2 linked regions of the Phenylobacterium montanum genome follow. Each later gene encodes a partner of the first gene's protein in a complex. Links are inferred from orthologs where the notes say so. Each region holds a gene or a part of one and is shown on either strand. Other genes may lie near its edges.

Region 1 (7,482 bases):
CGACGCCCCGGGCTCGGAAGGCGATTTCGGCGTCCTGGCCGGCCACGCGCCGTTCATGACCGCCCTGCGCGAAGGCTTTGTCACCATCCATGAAGGCGACAAGGTCCACCGCTACGAGGTCCAGGGCGGTTTCGCCGACGTGACCCCGGATGGCTTCACCATCTTGGCCGAGCACGCCCGCGACGCCGGCGTCGCCTCGGCCTGAGGCCGGGCCGAATTCAAGCTTTGAACGCCGCTCCGGGCGACCGGGGCGGCGTTTCGCTTTTCGACCCTTCGGGGCGGGAGACGAGGCCATGACCGTTTTCGACATCGCCGGCGTGGCCGGGGTGGGCCTGATCCTCGCGGCCTATGTGGGGACGCAGTTTCGCGGGCTCGACCCGACCCGGGCGCCGTCCCTGGTGATGAACCTTATGGGCGCGCTGTTGATCCTCGGCTCGCTGGCCAAGGCCTTCAACCTGTCGGCGGCGCTGATGGAGGGCGCCTGGGCGCTGGTGGCGGCGTTCGGCCTGGTCAAGCTGGCCCTCAGGCGGCGCTGAGCCGTTCCAGGCGCCCGATCCACGAGAGGCAGGCCTCGGCCACCTCCTCCCAGCCGGGCTCGGACAAAAGCCAATGGCTCATAGGTTCGAACACCTGCAACTCGCCGCCCAGACGCTCGACCGTGCGCAGCACCGTGGCTGGCGGATGCACCAGGTCGCGACCGCCGGCAATGCCGAGCACGGGCGCAGCTATGCGGCGGGGTGAGACCATCGTGGTCATGAACGGGTCCAGCCACCAGTTCAGCGTCTCCCAGAGCGCCCGCCCGCTCTCCGGCGCCATGCGGGCGAACACCGCCTTGCGATCCGCCTTGGCCAGCCGGTCGAAGCTGTAGGTGCGGGCGATGGTGTAGTCCGGCTCGATCGCCTGCAGCCAATAGGGGCCGAGCGCATAGAGGCTGACGGCCGAGACCGCCTCCTCGACGCTGCCGCCGGCCACGCCCCAGGGGGCGGAGGGGGCCAGCAGGATCAGGCCGCGCACCGGAGCCTTGGCCGCCGCCAGCTGGGCCACCAGCCCACCGAGGGAATGCCCGACCAGGATCGGCGCCTCGGCCTGCGCCCTGACCAACTCGGCGACGCCGGCGGCGAAATCGGTCATCGAGGCGGCGGCCCGCGATCCGCCGCCGCGCCCGGCGAGATCCGGGGTCAGCACCGGATGCCCCGCCGCCTCGAAGGGCTCGCGAAAGGCGTCGAAGGCCCAGCCGCCGCAGAAGGCGCCATGGACCATGATCACCGGCGGCCTTGCGCTCTCCCTGTCGCCCTTCATATGACCGGCCCAATATGGGCGAAGGCGGCCACGACCTGCTCGTAGGCGGCGCGCTTGAACGGCACGATCAAGCCAGGCGCCTCGGCCAGCGCGCCCCAGCGCCAGGCGTCGAACTCGACCTCGTGATGGCCCTCCAGGTCGATTTCGGCTTCCTCGCCCAAGAAGCGCATGGCGAACCACACCTGCTTCTGGCCCTTCCAGCCCTTGGCGATCTTGCTGCCGACCATGCTTGGCGGAAAATCATAGGGGATCCAGTCCGGCGTGCGCGCGATCACTTCGGCCGAACGCACCCCGGTCTCTTCCATGAGCTCGCGCCGCGCCGCAGCCTCCAGGTCCTCGCCGGCGTCGACCCCGCCTTGCGGGAACTGCCAGTTGTCGATCCCCGGCACGCCATGCCGCCGGCCGTACCAGACGCGGCCGTCCCGGTGGAACAGCACCACGCCGACATTGGGTCGATACTGCGAGAGGTCCAAGCGCGCCGCCTGACTTTGATCTAGCGGCGCATCGTCACCGCAGAGGCGGGGGCGAGCTGGTAGCCGCGTTGGGCCAGAGTGGTAGCCCAGCGCGCCACCTGATCCAAGGTCAGGGGATAGGCGAAGCCCGAACCCAAGGCCTGGCCGTTGCGGGTGGCGTCGGCCTCCAGCAGGATCAGCTGCTTGTCGATCGCATCGCCCGCCAGCTGGTCGTCGATCACCGCGTCGGCGGAGGCGCGCGGAATGCCGCCGCCGCGCTTCACCGCCGTGCCGTCGTCGATGAAGGCAAGGCCGCGCTGGTGCAGGTCGCCGGTGAAGGCGGTCATGGCCTGGTCCGAATTGAGGAACTTGGATCCCAGATAGTTGGTCACGCCGAAATAGCCAGTGGCCCGCGACAGCACCCAGTCCAGCTTCTCGATGGTCTCGGCCGTGCGCCCCTGGGCCATCAGGGTGTAGGGGCCGGGGTCGTTGTCGGGATAGTCGTTCGGCTCCATCGGCGCCTCGATCAAGACCTCGTGGCCGTTGGCGCGGGCCAGGTCGATCCAGCCCTGCAGGCCCTCGGAATAGGGCACGAAGGACAGGGTCACCTCCGGCGGCAGCTGCTCGATGGCCTGGCGGGTGGTCTTGCTGTTCAGGCCGAGGCCGCCGATCACCAGGGCGATCTTGGGCTTGCCGTTGGAGTGGAACGGCCGGGCATAGGCCTGGGCCGGGGTGCGCCCGTCCTGGGCGATGATCGGCAGAAGGGCGCCGCCGGGGCCGGGCTCGGTCAGGCCGGTGATAGGGGCGGCGGGCAGGGCCTGGCCGGCATGGTCGCCCGGCGCCGGCTCGGCCCCTGGCAGGGTGATCACCGCCTGGCCCTGCGGCTGGTCGCCCGCGGCGCCGCCGGGCAGGAGTTCAAGGCCGGACACGCTGACCGGCGCGGCGCCGGGCATTTCGGCGGTCAGGGCCTCGCGCCAGCCGGGCGGGGCGGCGCTGGGGTCCGCCAGGTGGATGCGGATATGCGGCAGGCCGGCCTTGGGATTGGCCGCGGCGAGGATCAGGACCAGGGCGCAGAGCAGGAACAGGCCCCCGGCCGCCGCGGCGCTCAGCGCCGGATTGCCCAGCACCAGGGCGGCGATCTCTCGCGCGCGCCCGCCGCTGGGCTCAGGCGCGGTGGGGATCACGAAGGTGCTGCGTTTGGCGAACATCAGGCTGGCCCATACACGGCCTGCGGACCGCAAGAAGCGGTCGCGCAGAATGCGCCCGAACCTCGCCGGTTATGGTTAATAATCGGCGAACCTGAAGCTGCGGCGGCGCCGCCTCAGGGGTGGCTGGGCGCAGGCGCCGCAGGCTTGGCGTCGGCCGGTTTGGCCGGCTTGGCGGTTGTCCCCGGCGCCACCGCGGCCGGGTTGGCGCCGGGCAGGATCGCGGCCAGCTTGGGCTTGGGCGTCGGATACTTGGGCGTGGCGGCCACCGAGCCGTACTTGAGCACGTCCAGGCCGCGCTGCAGCTGGAAGTCCTTCTTGGCGTCGAAGCCGGTGGGCGGCGCCTCGGCCGGCTCGTGCGGCGCGCGGCGGACCTTGCCTTCCTCGGCGTTCAGGGCGTTGGAGAAGCTGGCCTCCGAGAACTGGAACGCCTCGTTGGCCACGGCCTCGGCCTGTTCGTAGGTCTCGGCCACCTCCAGGTCCGGCTCGATGCCGGTCTTCTGGATCGAGCGGCCCGACGGGGTGTAGTAGCGCGCCGTGGTCAGCTTCAGCGCCCCGTCCTCGCCGTTGTGCAGGGGGATCACCGTCTGCACCGAGCCCTTGCCGAAGCTGGTCAGGCCGACGATGGCCGCGCGGTGGCGGTCCTGCAGGGCGCCGGAGACGATCTCGGCGGCCGAGGCGGTGCCGGAATTGATCAGCACCACCATCGGCAGGCCGTGCAGCATGTCGCCGTGGCTGCGGGCGTTGTAGCGCTCGATGTCCTTGGGATCGCGGCCGCGCTGCGAGACCACCTCGCCGCCGTCCAGGAACATGGACGAGATGCCGACCGCCTGGTCCAGCAAGCCGCCCGGATTGTTGCGCAGGTCGAGCACCAGGCCCTTCATCTTCGGGTTCTTGGCCTCCAGGTCCTTGACCGCCTCGGTGGCCTGCTCGGTGGTCTTCTCGTCGAAGGCCGAGACGCGGAGGTAGCCGTAGTCGCCCTCCATGTGCCCCTTGGCCGACTTCACATTGATCGACTCGCGCACCAGCTTGACGTCGAACGGGTCCTTGCCCTGGCGCACGATGGTCAGGGTGATCGGCTGGCCGACCGAGCCGCGCATCTTCTTCACTGCGTCGGACAGCTGCAGCCCGATCACGCTCTGATTGTCGATGGCGGTGATGTAGTCGCCGGACTGGATGCCGGCCCGCGCCGCGGGGGTGTCGTCCATCGGCGAGACCACCTTGACCGCGCCCTCGTCGCTGGTCACCTCGATGCCCAGCCCGCCGTATTCGCCGCGGGTCTGGTCGCGCATGTCGCCATAGTCGTCGGGGTTCAGATAGCCGGAATGCGGATCCAGCGAGGTCAGCATGCCGTCGATCGCCGCCTGGATCAGCTTCTTGTCGTCGACCGGGGTCACGTACTGGTTTTCGACCGTGGTCAGGACGTCGCCGAACAGCTCCAGCATGCGGAAGGTCTGGGCCCTCGGCGTATCGGCCACCGCCGGCCGGTTCAGATAGGCCATGGTCCCGGCGCCGAGGCAGAAGGCGGAGACACCGATCAGGAGATATTTGCGCATGAGCGAGGCCCTAGGGCTCCATTGCGTCATTTAGAAGACGCGAAAACTAAGCACAGACCTCGTTCGCAAACCCTCAACGCCGGGCTGTGCGGTCCGGCGCCTTGAGCCAGAGCGCCGGGTCCACCGGCGCGCCGTTCTTGCGGATCTCCAGATAGAGGTCCGGCGGCGGCGAATCCAGCTTGGCCATCCGTCCCACGGGCTGTCCCGCCGAAACCGTCTGGCCAGGGGCGGCCGTCGCCGTCTCCAAGCCCGCAAGCACCAGATGGTAGCCACCGCCCATCCGCAAGATCAAGACGACCCCGAAGCCTTTCAGGGGTCCGGCATAGTCCACGATCGCCGCGGCGGGGGCGACGACGGCCGGTCCGTCCTTGGTGCGCCACGTCCAGCCGCGCGATCGCTCGCCTCCGCCGGGCTCGGAATCGTTGAAGCGGCGAATGAGCGCACCCGCCACGGGCGCCTGGAAAAGCTTCTGCCGGCCGAACAGCCCCGCATGTTCCGGGTCCGGCGGCAGGCGCGCCGAAACCGGCGGCGCCGTGGTCCCCGCGGCCAGGCCGTGGCCCACGTCGCGCAGGGCCTGGGCCCTCGCCTCCAGCGCCTCGATGTCCTGGGCGGCGGCGGCGGCCTCGGTGGCTGATTGGCGGGCGGCCTGGGTGCGGCTGAGGATTTCGTCCTCCAGCTTGGCCCGCTGCTCGGCCAGCGCGCTTTCGCTGGTGATCAGGGCCTCGCTGGCCGTATCCGCCTGGCGGCGCAGGCGTTTCAGCTCGGTCGCCTGGGCCTTCAGCGCCGCGGCTCGCCGCTCCAGCTCCGGCGTCATGGCCTTGACCAGGATCGCCGCCCGAACCGCGTCGCGCACGTCGCGCGGATCGACCAGCAGAGCCGGCGGCGGGTCGCGCCGGAACATCTCCAGCGCGGTCAAGAGCCGCGCCAGCCGGTTCTGGTCCCCGCCCATGCGCGCGCGCAGGTCCTCCTCGCGCACCGCCAGGCCCGCCAGGGTCAACCGCTTCAAACTGATTCCGCCGCGGCCCCGCCCCTGGTCCGCATCCAGGGCGGCCAGCTGGCCCTGCAGCTGCAGCACCTCCGCCCGCGCCGCCTGGGCCGCGGCCAGGGCCGCGTCGCGGTCGTGCTCGCGCGCGCGCTGGTCCGCCTCGACTTGCGCCAGGGCCGGATTGGTCGCCGGGTTCAGGGACGGATTTTTCACGGCCGCAGCCAGCGCCCCGGCTCCGACCACCACGGCCAGGCCGGCCAGTACGGCGGGTGCGGCGCGCCAGGCGGTCATCGCCCATGGTTAGGCCCGTTCGCCGGCCCCGTCGACGGAGCTTTGGGTCTCACCCGCTCCGCCACGGCGGCGGCGAGCCCCCTCCACCGCCTTCCAGGCGGTCCCCCTCCCCCAACGGGGGAGGAACTGAAGCTTCGCGGTTCGGAACCCATTCCTCCCCCATCGGGGGAGGGGGACCATGCGCAGCATGGTGGAGGGGGCCAGCCGAGGGCTCGTCCTCAAAGCCCAGTTCTCTCAGCGCCTGCGCCTTGTCCAGCACCTCCAGCCGCTCGCCCTCGAACCGCTCGCGCTCAAGCCCCTCGAACCGCTCACCCAAGCCTTCAGGGGGCCCAGGGTCGCGGATAATGAAGTCCTTCAGCTTCTCCTTCAGCCGCTGGGCCGCCCCGGCCGCGGCCTGGCGCAGGGCCGCCGCCCCGTCCAGGGTCTCGGCCTCGGCGGTCCTCAGCCGTTCGCCGATCCGCGCCTCCAGGGCGATCGACTGGCGCACCGCCCGGGCCACCTGTGCGAACACCAGCGCCGGATCGCGCCCGACCGGCGGCGTCTCCGCCTCGGCTGCGTCCCTGGCCTTCTGCGCCTGGGTCCGGGCCAGGCCCATGGCCAGTTCGGTCAGCTCGCGCAGGGTCTGCATATGCCGCTCCGCCCGCTCCCGATGGCTCTCGAGCGGGTCGTCGTCATAGGGCAGGGCGGTGGCCATGTGCATGAACAAAACAAGAACATTGGATTCCAGTCTGTGTCAAGGTCGGGGTGTGAAGCACGACACCTGGAAGTTGCGCCGGAAGCGGTCTATGTTCGCTTTACGCTGTAAGCAACCGGACGCCCAGGCCATGGACCAGCAATCGATCTTCGCGCCGATGGGCGCGCTCGCCCTGCTCACCTTCGCGGTCCTGGGGCTGATCCCGGCGCGGCGGTTCCGCGCCGCCTCGGCGCAGCAGGTGACGGCGGACGACTTCCGGTTCGGCGAGTCCGAGCGCGTGCCGGGGCACGTCTCCATCCCCAACCGCAACATGATGAACCTGTTGGAGCTGCCGGCGCTCTTCTATGTCGCGGCGCTGATGTACTACGTGGCCGGCCGCGTGACCGCCCCAGTCCTGGGCGTGGCCTGGACCTATGTGGCCCTGCGCGCCGTCCATTCGGCGATCCACCTGACCTACAACAACGTCTTCCACCGTCTGGTCGTCTTCGCCGCCAGCAATGTCGTGCTGGGGGCGTTCTGGGTGCTGTTCTTCGTCCGCCCACATCCCTGACCCAGATCAAGGCCGTCTTTCGGCGATGTGATCGACTGTCGCTCGCAACCCGCGCGATCGGGGGAGGTGATCATGGCGGCGATCATCCAGGCCTTGAGGGAAGAGCATCGCAACATCGCGCGCCTGCTGGACGCGCTCAGCCACCAGGTCGAGGTGTTCGCCGAGGCCGGCGATCCCGACTACGACATCGTCCTGGGTGTCGCCGACTATTTCATCGATTACCCGGACCAGTGCCACCACCCCAAGGAAAACCTGGTCTATGCCCGCCTCAAGCACGCCCATCCGGGCGAGGCGGAGGGGCTGTTCGACCTTTTGGCCGAGCACCGGCAGGTGCACGAGCGGGTGGTCCGCTTCCACGAAACCATCGATCTGCTGCTGGGCCAGTCGGACATCGCCCGCGCCAGCATCGTCGCCGCCGCCCGCGCCTTCATCGCCCTGGAGCGCGAGCAC
Region 2 (2,851 bases), 150 kb from region 1 along the record:
CCTCCGGCGGGCACTGTTCGTCGTCGAAGGCGTGCACCGCCAGAAGCCGGGCCGTCATCTGCGGGATCAGGGTCTCGACCCGGTCGTGCGAGGCCATCCGCTCGGCCGTGCGCAAGAGGCCGAGCTCGGCCGCGCGCTCGATCACCGCCTCGTCCCAGCCACGCTCGCGCTGGCGCCGCTTCCAGCGCGCGTCGAACCAGTTGCGATCGCGTGAGCGGGGCACGGGCGAGGCGATCATCACCGCCCGCTCGACCGAAAGCCCCTCGGACAGGGCGGTGATGCTGGTCGGGCAGCCGAACGAGTGGGCGACCAGGGTGTCGATGGGACCCAGCGCCCGGGCCACGGCGATCACCGCCTCGGCGGCGGCCTCGATGGAGTTGGCCTCGCTCTGGGAATAGCCGTGGCCGGGCAGGTCCAGGGCCACCACCGCGCGGCCGATCTTGGCGCATTCGTCGATCAGGGGGCTCCAGAGGGCGTTGTCGTCCTCCCAGCCGTGTACCAGCAGGGTCGCCGGGCCGACGCCCAGGCGCCAGGCCATCACCGGGCCGTGGCTGGTCTGGACCTCCAGGTCCTCGCCGTCAGCCAGCTGGCGGGCGAGGCGCGGCCGCACGCGGCGCACGGGCTTGGCCGCCTCGGCCAGCAAGGCCTCGGCCTCGGCGTCGAGATCGTCCATGGCTGCTCCCCAGGTGTCCGTGTTCTTGTCTGAGGGTTGCAATAGACCACCCTTACCCTGGGGCGGCCCAGGGGTTTTTGCGGGGGTTACCGAAGGTGGGCGCCGTGCGGCCTCAATCCCAGGTGAAAAACGGTAAGCCTTGTCCTATATGAGCCGGCCATGAGCCGCCCGTTCCTGAAGATGAATGGCCTGGGCAACGACTTCGTCGTGGTCGAGGCGCATACCTCAAGCCCCTATGGCCCGTTCGAGCCGGGGATCGAGGCGGCGCGCGCCATCGCCAACCGCGAAACCGGCATCGGCTGCGACCAGATCATCTCCGTCACCCAGTCGCCGCAAACCCAGGCCTTCGTGCGCTTCTGGAACGCGGACGGGCAGGAGATCGACGCTTGCGGCAACGGCTCGCGCTGCGTCGCCTGGCTGCTGATGGAGGCCAGCGGCCGTGAGGAGGCCACCTTCGAGACCCGGGCCGGCCGGCTCAGCGGTCGCAAGGCCGGCGACAAGCTGGTCACGCTGGACATGGGCGAGCCGGGCCTGGACTGGACCGAAATCCCCCTGGCCGAAGAGATGGACACCAAGGGCGTCGAGCTTCAGGTCGGGCCGATCGACAATCCGGTGCTGCACACCCCGGGCTGCGTCTCTATGGGCAATCCGCACGTGGTGTTCTTCGTGCCCGACATCGAGACCGCGCCGGTGCGCGAGGCGGGCTCGCTGATCGAGCACCACCCCCTGTTCCCGGAAGGGGTCAATGTCGGCTTCGCCGAGATCAAGGCCCGCGACCATATCCGCCTGCGCGTCTGGGAGCGCGGCGCCGGCCTGACCAAGGCCTGCGGAACCGGCGCCTGCGCCGCCCTGGTGGCCGCAGCCCGCCGCGGCCTGACCGACCGCAAGGCCACCGTCGAGTTCGAGCACGGCCGCCTGACCATCGAATGGCGCGAGAGCGACGACCACGTGCTGATGACCGGCCCGGTCTCGGTGGACTATGCGGGCGTGCTGCCGTGAGCAGCGACCTTCAGGTCGTCACGTTCGGCTGCCGCCTGAACGCCTATGAATCCGAGGTGATCCGCGCCCGGGCGGCCGAAGACGGCCTCGACAAGGCGATCATCTTCAACACCTGCGCAGTCACCGGCGAGGCGGTGCGCCAGGCGCGCCAGGCGATCCGCAAGGCCCGCCGCGAGCGGCCGGACGCCAGGCTGATCGTCACCGGCTGCGCCGCCCAGATCGATCCCGCCGCCTTCGCCGGCATGGCCGAGGTCGACCTGGTGCTGGGCAATGCGGAAAAGGCCGCGCCCGGCGCCTATGCCGACCAGCCGGACGCGCCGCGGGTGCGGGTCAACGACATCATGTCGGTGCGCGAGACCGCCGGCCACCTGATCGACGGGCTGAAGGATCGGGCGCGGGCTTACGTCGAGGTGCAGAACGGCTGCGACCACCGCTGCACCTTCTGCGTCATCCCCTATGGCCGCGGCAATTCCCGCTCGGCGCCGGCGGGCGAGGTGGTCGAGCAGATCCGCCGCCTGGCCGCCCAAGGCTATGCCGAGGTTGTGCTGACCGGGGTGGACGTCACCTCCTGGGGCGCCGACCTGCCGGGCGCGCCGACCCTGGGCCAGCTGGTGGCCCGGATCCTGAAGCTGGTTCCCGAGCTGTCGCGCCTTCGCCTGTCCTCGATCGACGCGGCCGAGATCGACCCCGACCTGATGCGCTGCCTGGCCGAAGAGCCGCGGCTGATGCCTTACCTGCACCTGTCGCTGCAGGCCGGCGACGACATGATCCTGAAGCGCATGAAGCGGCGCCATTCCCGGGCCGACGCCCTGAAGCTGGTCGAGCAGGTGCGCGCCGTGCGCCCCGACACAGCCTTCGGCGCCGACCTGATCGCCGGCTTCCCCACCGAGACCGAGGCCATGTTCGAGAACACCCTGAGCCTGGTCGACGAGGCGGGGCTGTCCTTCCTGCACGTCTTCCCCTTCAGCCCGCGGCCCGGCACCCCGGCGGCGCGCATGCCTCAGCTGACCCGGGCGGTGATCAAGCCCCGGGCCGAGCGGCTGCGCCAGGCGGGCGAGGCGGCCCTGGCCCGACACCTGGATCGCCAGGCCGGCCGCACCCTGATGGGCCTGGTCGAGCGCGAAGGCGTGGCCCGCGCCGAGGATTTCACCGAGATCGCCTTCGACGGCGACGCACCGG

Evidence for each region.
Region 2: the proteins of KCG34_RS17295 (region 1) and dapF are in contact, whole or in part, in a solved structure (PDB 5YGU), measured with the Escherichia coli proteins. The link is inferred for Phenylobacterium montanum from one-to-one orthologs.

The regions. Positions count from the first base shown.
Region 1 is NZ_CP073078.1:3,817,844-3,825,325, forward strand. Bases 35-2,979 are described here. They hold KCG34_RS17295 (RNA pyrophosphohydrolase), read right to left. Parts: upstream 1,773-2,979; coding sequence 1,296-1,772; downstream 35-1,295. Other genes in these bases: KCG34_RS17280 (ATP synthase F1 subunit epsilon), read left to right, coding at 35-205; KCG34_RS17285 (CBU_0592 family membrane protein), read left to right, coding at 294-536; KCG34_RS17290 (alpha/beta fold hydrolase), read right to left, coding at 523-1,299; KCG34_RS17300 (divergent polysaccharide deacetylase family protein), read right to left, coding at 1,793-2,959. In the rest of the region: more of KCG34_RS17280, read left to right, coding at 1-34; KCG34_RS17305 (S41 family peptidase), read right to left, coding at 3,073-4,512; KCG34_RS17310 (murein hydrolase activator EnvC family protein), read right to left, coding at 4,586-5,788; KCG34_RS17315 (hypothetical protein), read right to left, coding at 5,838-6,488; KCG34_RS17320 (MAPEG family protein), read left to right, coding at 6,613-7,032; KCG34_RS17325 (hemerythrin domain-containing protein), read left to right, coding at 7,105-7,482. UniProt on the Escherichia coli protein: Master regulator of 5'-end-dependent mRNA decay.
Region 2 is NZ_CP073078.1:3,666,048-3,668,898, reverse strand. What follows is about bases 1-2,752. They hold dapF (diaminopimelate epimerase), read left to right. Parts: upstream 1-832; coding sequence 833-1,672; downstream 1,673-2,752. Other genes in these bases: mtaB (tRNA (N(6)-L-threonylcarbamoyladenosine(37)-C(2))-methylthiotransferase MtaB), read left to right, coding at 1,669-2,752; KCG34_RS16550 (alpha/beta fold hydrolase), read right to left, coding at 1-673. Also shown: more of mtaB, read left to right, coding at 2,753-2,851. UniProt on the Escherichia coli protein: Involved in the succinylase branch of the L-lysine biosynthesis and in the biosynthesis of the pentapeptide incorporated in the peptidoglycan moiety. Catalyzes the stereoinversion of LL-2,6-diaminopimelate (L,L-DAP) to meso-diaminopimelate (meso-DAP).